Solidesulfovibrio fructosivorans JJ]: one gene and its partner. The protein of the gene in region 1 interacts with the protein of each later gene in a pairwise test. Links are inferred from orthologs where the notes say so. Each region holds a gene or a part of one and is shown on either strand. Other genes may lie near its edges. The genes, in order: leuS and ligA.

Region 1 (3,448 bases):
GCATATTTTTGTCGATTTTTTTTAAGAAAAGATACTTCCTTGGCTTCCCAAATGGAAATTCGCAATAACGCTCCAAAGATACTGATTAAAGTTGCTTCTGAGACAATTAGGCCAAGCCATGCAAGTATAGGGAAAAATATACTTGATTTTATTATATAAATTTTCCCAATTGATTGGATAAAAATTGTCGATGAATTCTGTAACGTATTAAATATATCTGATTTTATTCCCAACGCCATGGCCGAAAAAAGGAATGCATGCGAGGACAGAAGCCAACCGAGCCTTCCTGAGAGAAGGTCGTATTCGGATTTGGTTTCTTGCCTAATACACTTGTATTCTTCTAATTCTGAGAGGGCCATGCCGAGGCGATAAGATATAACATATTATTTGTTGTCAATAAAAAAGCGGCAGACCTCAGGTCTGCCGCTTTTTTATTGGAAAAAATAATTCTCTACCCGACAACCACGTTGACCAGCTTGCCGGGCACCACGATGACCTTGCGCACGGTCTTGCCGTCGAGGTGCTTGGCCACGTTGGCGTCGGCCAGCGCCGCCTTTTCCAGGTCCGCCTTGGACGCGTCGCGCGCCACGCACACCTTGCCGCGCAGCTTGCCGTTGACCTGCACCACCACTTCCACCTCGTCGGTGACCAGGGCGGCCGGATCATGGGTCGGCCAGGGTTGGTCGAGCAGCAGCGTCTTGTGTCCGATTTGCTGCCACAGCTCCTCGCAGATGTGCGGCGCGATGGGCGAAAGCACGGTCAGAAGCGTGGCCACGGCCGAGGAGACGGCCTTGGCCCCCTTGGGCTCGGATTTCAGCGTCTCCACGTTGGCATACAGGAAATTGACCAGCTCCATGGCCGCCGCGATGGCGGTGTTGAACTGGAACCGTTCGCGGATGTCCGCCCCGGCCTTGGCCGCCGTGGCATGCTCGCGACGCCGCAGTTCGGCGAAGAGTTCCGGCAGGCCGCCCTGGCCGAGTTCCCCGGCCGGCGCGCAGGCCGCGACCGGCGACAGGACCGCCGCAAGCTCCTCGGTCACCAGCCGCCACAGCCGCGAAAGGAACCGCGACGCGCCCTCGATGCCCGTGTCGCTCCAGTCCAGGTCCTTTTCCGGCGGCGCGGCGAAAAGGATGAACACCCGCACCGTGTCGGCCCCGTACTTGGCGATCATATCGTCGGGGTCCACCACGTTGCCCTTGGACTTGCTCATTTTCGAGCCGTCCTTGATGACCATGCCCTGGGTCAGCAGGTTGGCGAAAGGCTCGTCGAAGGTGAGGTAGCCCAGGTCGCGCAGCGCTTTGACGAAAAAGCGCGAGTAGAGCAGGTGCAAAATGGCGTGCTCGATGCCGCCGATGTACTGGTCCACGGGCAGCCAGTACTTGGTGGCCTCGGGATCGAAGGGCCGGTCCCGGTCCCTCGCCGAAGCGAAGCGGATGAAATACCACGAGGACTCGAAAAAGGTGTCAAGGGTGTCCGTTTCACGCCGGGCCGGGCCGCCGCAGACCGGGCAGGCAACGTCGGTAAAGGACTTGGACACCGGAAGCGGCGAGCGGCCGTCGGGCAAAAGCGACAGGTCGCGCGGCAGCTCCACGGGCAGATCCTTTTCCGGCACCGGCGCCACGCCGCATTTGTCGCAGTAGATGACCGGAATGGGCGCGCCCCAGTAGCGCTGGCGCGAGATGTTCCAGTCGCGAAGCCGGTAGTTGACGCTTTTGGTGCCGCGTCCGGTTTCGGCCAGCCAGTCGATGATTTTGCCCTTGGCCTCTTCGTTTGGCAGGCCGGTGAACTCGCCGGAATCGACGAGTTTGCCCGGATCGCTGTAGGCGGCCTCCATGGCGGCCGGATCGAGGGTTTCGCCCTCGGGCGCGATGACGACCTTAAGCGGCAGGTCGTACTTGCGGGCGAACTCGAAGTCGCGCTGGTCATGGGCCGGAACGGCCATGACCGCGCCCGTGCCGTAGCCCATGAGCACGAAGTTGGCCACGTAGATGGGGATGGGCTTTCCGGTCGCCGGGTTGATGCAGGAGGCCCCGGTGAAAACGCCTTCCTTTTCCAGATCGTCGGCCCCGCGCACGATGCGGTCCATGTTGCGCACGGATTCGACGAAGGCGTTGACCGCCGTTTCCTGGGGCTTGCCCTTGATAAGCTTTTGCACCAGCGGATGCTCGGCGGCCAGGCTCATGAAGGTGGCCCCAAACAGCGTGTCCGGGCGGGTGGTGAAGACCTTTACGGAATCGGCCCCCTCGACGGGCTCGGCCAGCTTGAAGGTCAGCTCCGCGCCAACCGACTTGCCGATCCAGTTGCGCTGCATGGTGAGCACGCGCTCGGGCCAGCCGCCGACGAGCTGGGCCAGGTCGTCGAGCAGCTCCTCGGCATAGGCGGTTATGCGCAAAAACCACTGCTCCAGGTCCTTTTGCACCACCGGCTGGTCGCAGCGCCAGCAGCAGCCGTCGATGACCTGCTCGTTGGCCAGCACCGTGCCGCAGGTCTCGCACCAGTTCTGGGGCGAATATTTGCGGTAGACGAGGCCTTTTTCCAAAAGCTTTAGGAAAAAGCGCTGCTCATGGACGTAGTAGTCGGGATGGCAGGTGGCCAGCTCCCGGCGCCAGTCGTAGGAATAGCCAAGGCGCTTGATCTGCGTGCGCATGGACTCGATGTTGGAGAGCGTCCAGGCGGCGGGGTGCAGCTTGTGCTTGATGGCCGCGTTTTCGGCCGGCATGCCGAAGGCGTCCCAGCCCATGGGGTGCAGGACGTTGTTGCCTTCCATGCGCTTGAAGCGCGCCACCACGTCGCCAATGCAATAGTTGCGCACATGCCCCATGTGGATGCGCCCGGAAGGGTAGGGGAACATTTCGAGGACGTAGTACTTGGGGCGGGAGGGATCGGCCTCCACCTTGAAGTGGCCGCCTTCCTCCCAGATGGCCTGCCATTTTTTCTCGACGTCCTCGGGCACGTACTTGCTCATGGGGAAATGCTCCTTGGCGTGGGCGCTTGTGGGACACGCACGACGGCGTGGACGCAGTGCGGGTTAGAGGTCCTTGTGGATTTCGAATTCCCCGCTGTCAACGGCCTTGGCGATGGCGTCGAGGATGCCGTTGATGAAGTTGCGGGAGTTCTCGTCGCCGTAGCGTTTGGCCAGCTCGATGGCTTCGTTTAAGGCCACGCGCAGCGGAATGTCCGACCGGTAGAGGATCTCGTAGACAGCCAGGCGCAGGATGGTCAGCTCCACCTTGGCGATGCGGGACAGCTTCCAGTTCTTGGAAAAACGCACGATATGCGCGTCCAGTTCCCGCTGGTTGGTCCAGACGCCGGAGACGAGTTCCCAGGCGAATTCCTGGCCCGAGCCGTCCTCGCCTTCGGCCACGTCGTGGGGACAGCGGGCAAAGACCCGGCGCAGGGACCGCTCGTCGGCGGCGGATTCGAAAATAAGACCGTAGAGGCACTCGAA
Region 2 (3,314 bases), on another replicon or contig:
ACCTGCCCGAGGCGCAAGGGGCCGATTTCGTGGCCTATCTCGACGACGACCTGACACTTCCGCCGGACTGGGCGCTTCGCCTCGGCGCGGCCGTGGCCGCCTATCCCGAAGCCGGGGTCTACGGCTGCCGCATCAGCGACGCCGGCAGCCCGGCCGTGCTCCAGGCGGCCGAACTGCATCTCGCGCCTGGAGCCCCGGGGCAGCCCTTTGCCGCCACGGACTTGCATCTGCAAGGCCCGGACCTGGGCCAGTTCACCTCCTGCCGGCCGTGCCTGAGCGTCACCGGCTGTTGCCACCTCTTTTCCCGGCAAGCCCTCGATGCCGGCGGGGATTTCGACATCCGCTTTTCACCGTCCCAGTTCGACGATTTCGACCGCGACCTGCGCGCCGCCCTGGCCGGCCGTTTCGCCGTGTGCCAGGGGCATCTGGCCGTGGGCCATGCCCGCAAAAGCGGGACCGACACCCGCAAAAACCGCGCGGCCGGGGCCAACGCCCACGGCAATATGCTCAAACTCCAAGGCAAGTACGACGCCGGCGAGATCAAGCGGCTGCGCCGGGAACAGCGCATCCGGCTCTTGACCGATATCCGCAAAAAAGCCATCTGGCTCTCCCGCCGCGAGACCGCGCGCGACGGTGAAACGCCAAAGGATGGGGGTTTATGAGCGAGGAAAAAGACGCCGCCGCGCGCCTGCGCGAGCTTCGGGCGCAAATCCACGAACACGACTACCGCTATTACGTCCTGGACGACCCGGTCATCGAGGACGCGGCCTACGACGCCCTTTACCGGGAGCTCAGGAAACTGGAAACGGCCCATCCCGAACTCGACGACCCCAATTCGCCGACCAAGCGCGTCGGCGGCACGGTGTTGCCGGCCTTTGTCTCCAAGCCGCACCGGCTGGCCATGTACAGCCTGGACAACGCCATGAGCGAGGAGGAGTGGCGGGATTTCGTGACCCGGGCGGCCAACAAGCTGGAAAGGGAAGGGCAACCCTTTACGCGCACCTTTTGGGTCGACCCCAAGTTCGACGGCTTGGCCTTGGAGATCATTTACGAAAACGGCGTCTATGCCGGGGCGCTCACGCGCGGCGACGGCGAAGTGGGCGAAGACGTGACCGAAAACGTGCGCACGGTCAAAAACGTGCCGCTCGATTTGCGGCCCCATGCGGTAAGGGCCAACCTGCCCGTGCCGGCGTTGCTCGAGGTACGCGGCGAAGTGGTCATGACGCGCCAGGATTTTTACGAACTCAACGAACGCCAGCGGGAGCAGGGGGGGAAGATTTTCGCCAACCCGCGAAACGCCGCCGCCGGTTCGGTGCGTCAGCTCGATTCGAAAATTTCCGCCAGCCGCCCCCTGACCTTTTTCGCCTACGCCATCGGCGCCCAGGATTGGGCCGGCGCGGACCCGGGCTGGACCACCCATTCCGGCATCATGGCCGGGCTCGGCAAGCTCGGCCTGCCCGTGGCCAGGGAAGGCAAGGTCGCCGGGGAAGACGCGGTCTATCCTTATTTCAAGACCATGGGCGTGCGCCGGCCGGACCTGCCCTTCGAGATCGACGGCGTGGTGGTCAAGGTGGACAGCCTCGCCGACCAGGAGGCGCTCGGATTCACCGGCCGGGCCCCGCGCTTCGCCATCGCGCTCAAGTTCCCGGCCCACGAGGCCGAGACGGTGCTTAAGCGCATCGAGGTGCAGGTGGGGCGCACGGGCGTTTTGACCCCGGTGGCCATTCTCGAGCCGGTATCCCTGGCCGGGGTGACGGTGTCCCGGGCGACGCTGCACAACGAGGACGAGATCAAGGCCAAGGACCTGCGCGCGGGCGACACGGTGGTGGTGCGCCGGGCCGGGGACGTCATCCCCGAGGTGGTCCGGGTGGTGCCGGAAAAGCGGCCGGCGGACGCCGAGCCTTTCCCCTTTCCGCACATCTGCCCGTCGTGCCATTCGCCCGCCGTGCGCGCTCCGGGCGAGGCGGCTTGGCGCTGCGTCAACCTGGCCTGCCCGGCCATGCTGCGCCGGGGCATCGCCTATTTCGTGTCCAAGTCGGGCCTTGACATCGAAGGCATCGGCAACAAGTGGGTGAAAACGCTCATCGACAAGGGCATGGTGAAAACTCCGGCCGATCTCTTCAACCTGACCGAGATGGACCTTATTCCCATGGAGCGCATGGCCGAGAAGTCGGCCGCCAATTTCGTGGCCGCCGTGGAAAAAGCCCAGCAAAACGCCACCCTGGCCAAGCTCATCGCCGCGCTCGGCATGCGGCAGGTCGGCACGCGCACGGCCCGGACCCTGGCCGAACATTTCCGCGACCTCGACGGACTTGCCGCAGCCACGTCCGAGGATCTGACCGCCTTGCCGGACATCGGCCCGGAAGTGGCGGGGTCCATCCGCGAGTTCTTCGACAACGCCGCCAACCGCGAACTCATCGAACGCTTCCGGCAGATCGGCCTGTGGCCCGTCAGCGAGCCCAAAACGGCCGTTCCCCCCGAAGCCACGCCCCTTGGCGGCAAGAAGTTCCTTTTCACCGGCACGCTGCCCGGCATGTCCCGGGAAAAGGCTGAGGCCTTAGTAGAGGCGGCTGGAGGAAGGGTAATGAAATCAATTTCCAAAAAGCTCGACTACCTCGTCGTCGGCGCGGACCCGGGCTCCAAACTGGCCAAGGCGCAATCCCTCGGCATCACGATTCTCGATGCGGAGGCGTTTCAGGAATTATTGGGAGAGGAGAATGCGAGAGGGGAAACCCTTTGAAAAGGGCAGTAGCCCCTCTCGCGCTCTCCCCTTCCTAAACTTTTTACTTTTTTGATGGGTTACAAATCTGCCCCCTCCCAAGGGGAAAGTCTTTGGAAAGGGGGCCCGGGGGGAGAACCTTTCTTCAGAAAGGTTTCCCCCCGGCATCCTTCTCAAAGCTCTCCCCTCCCTTTTGCAGCATCAAGCGCAGGACGCCGTGCGTGGGGATAGGGGCGGAGGGGGCGAAGGGACGCCCTTGGAGGATGGAGGCGGACACGTTCCCGGTGAAGGGGAAGCGTGAGACGTCGAGGATGCGCCATGTCCCCGGGAAGCGGGCGGCCAGGTCCCAGCCGACCAGGGTCGGTTCGCAGGGCTTGGGCGCGGGGCTTATTTCGCAGGCGATCAGGACGTGGCCGCCCGGCGTGACGACGCGCGCCATCTCAGCCGTGGCTTTGGCCAGGTCGTCCACATGGTCCAGGGAATTGATCGAGGTCACCACGTCGAACGAGGCGTCGGGAAAGGAAATGCTTTCCACGAAATCCGGCGTGTATTCCATTTGCTGCCGGTCGGTTTCGAGAAACCGGTAGGCCTCGGC

What was found.
Region 2: the proteins of leuS (region 1) and ligA interact in binary tests that used the Escherichia coli proteins (3 or more experiments, as listed by UniProt). The link is inferred for Solidesulfovibrio fructosivorans JJ] from one-to-one orthologs.

What each region holds. Positions count from the first base shown.
Region 1 is NZ_AECZ01000002.1:16,588-20,035, forward strand. Bases 209-3,342 are described here. They hold leuS (leucine--tRNA ligase), read right to left. Parts: upstream 2,966-3,342; coding sequence 452-2,965; downstream 209-451. Other genes in these bases: nusB (transcription antitermination factor NusB), read right to left, coding at 3,029-3,342. Also shown: more of nusB, read right to left, coding at 3,343-3,448.
Region 2 is NZ_AECZ01000010.1:9,263-12,576, reverse strand. The notes cover bases 200-3,199. They hold ligA (NAD-dependent DNA ligase LigA), read left to right. Parts: upstream 200-658; coding sequence 659-2,740; downstream 2,741-3,199. Other genes in these bases: DESFRDRAFT_RS20720 (class I SAM-dependent methyltransferase), read right to left, coding at 2,865-3,199; DESFRDRAFT_RS08770 (glycosyltransferase family 2 protein), read left to right, coding at 200-662. Also shown: more of DESFRDRAFT_RS08770, read left to right, coding at 1-199; more of DESFRDRAFT_RS20720, read right to left, coding at 3,200-3,314. UniProt on the Escherichia coli protein: DNA ligase that catalyzes the formation of phosphodiester linkages between 5'-phosphoryl and 3'-hydroxyl groups in double-stranded DNA using NAD as a coenzyme and as the energy source for the reaction.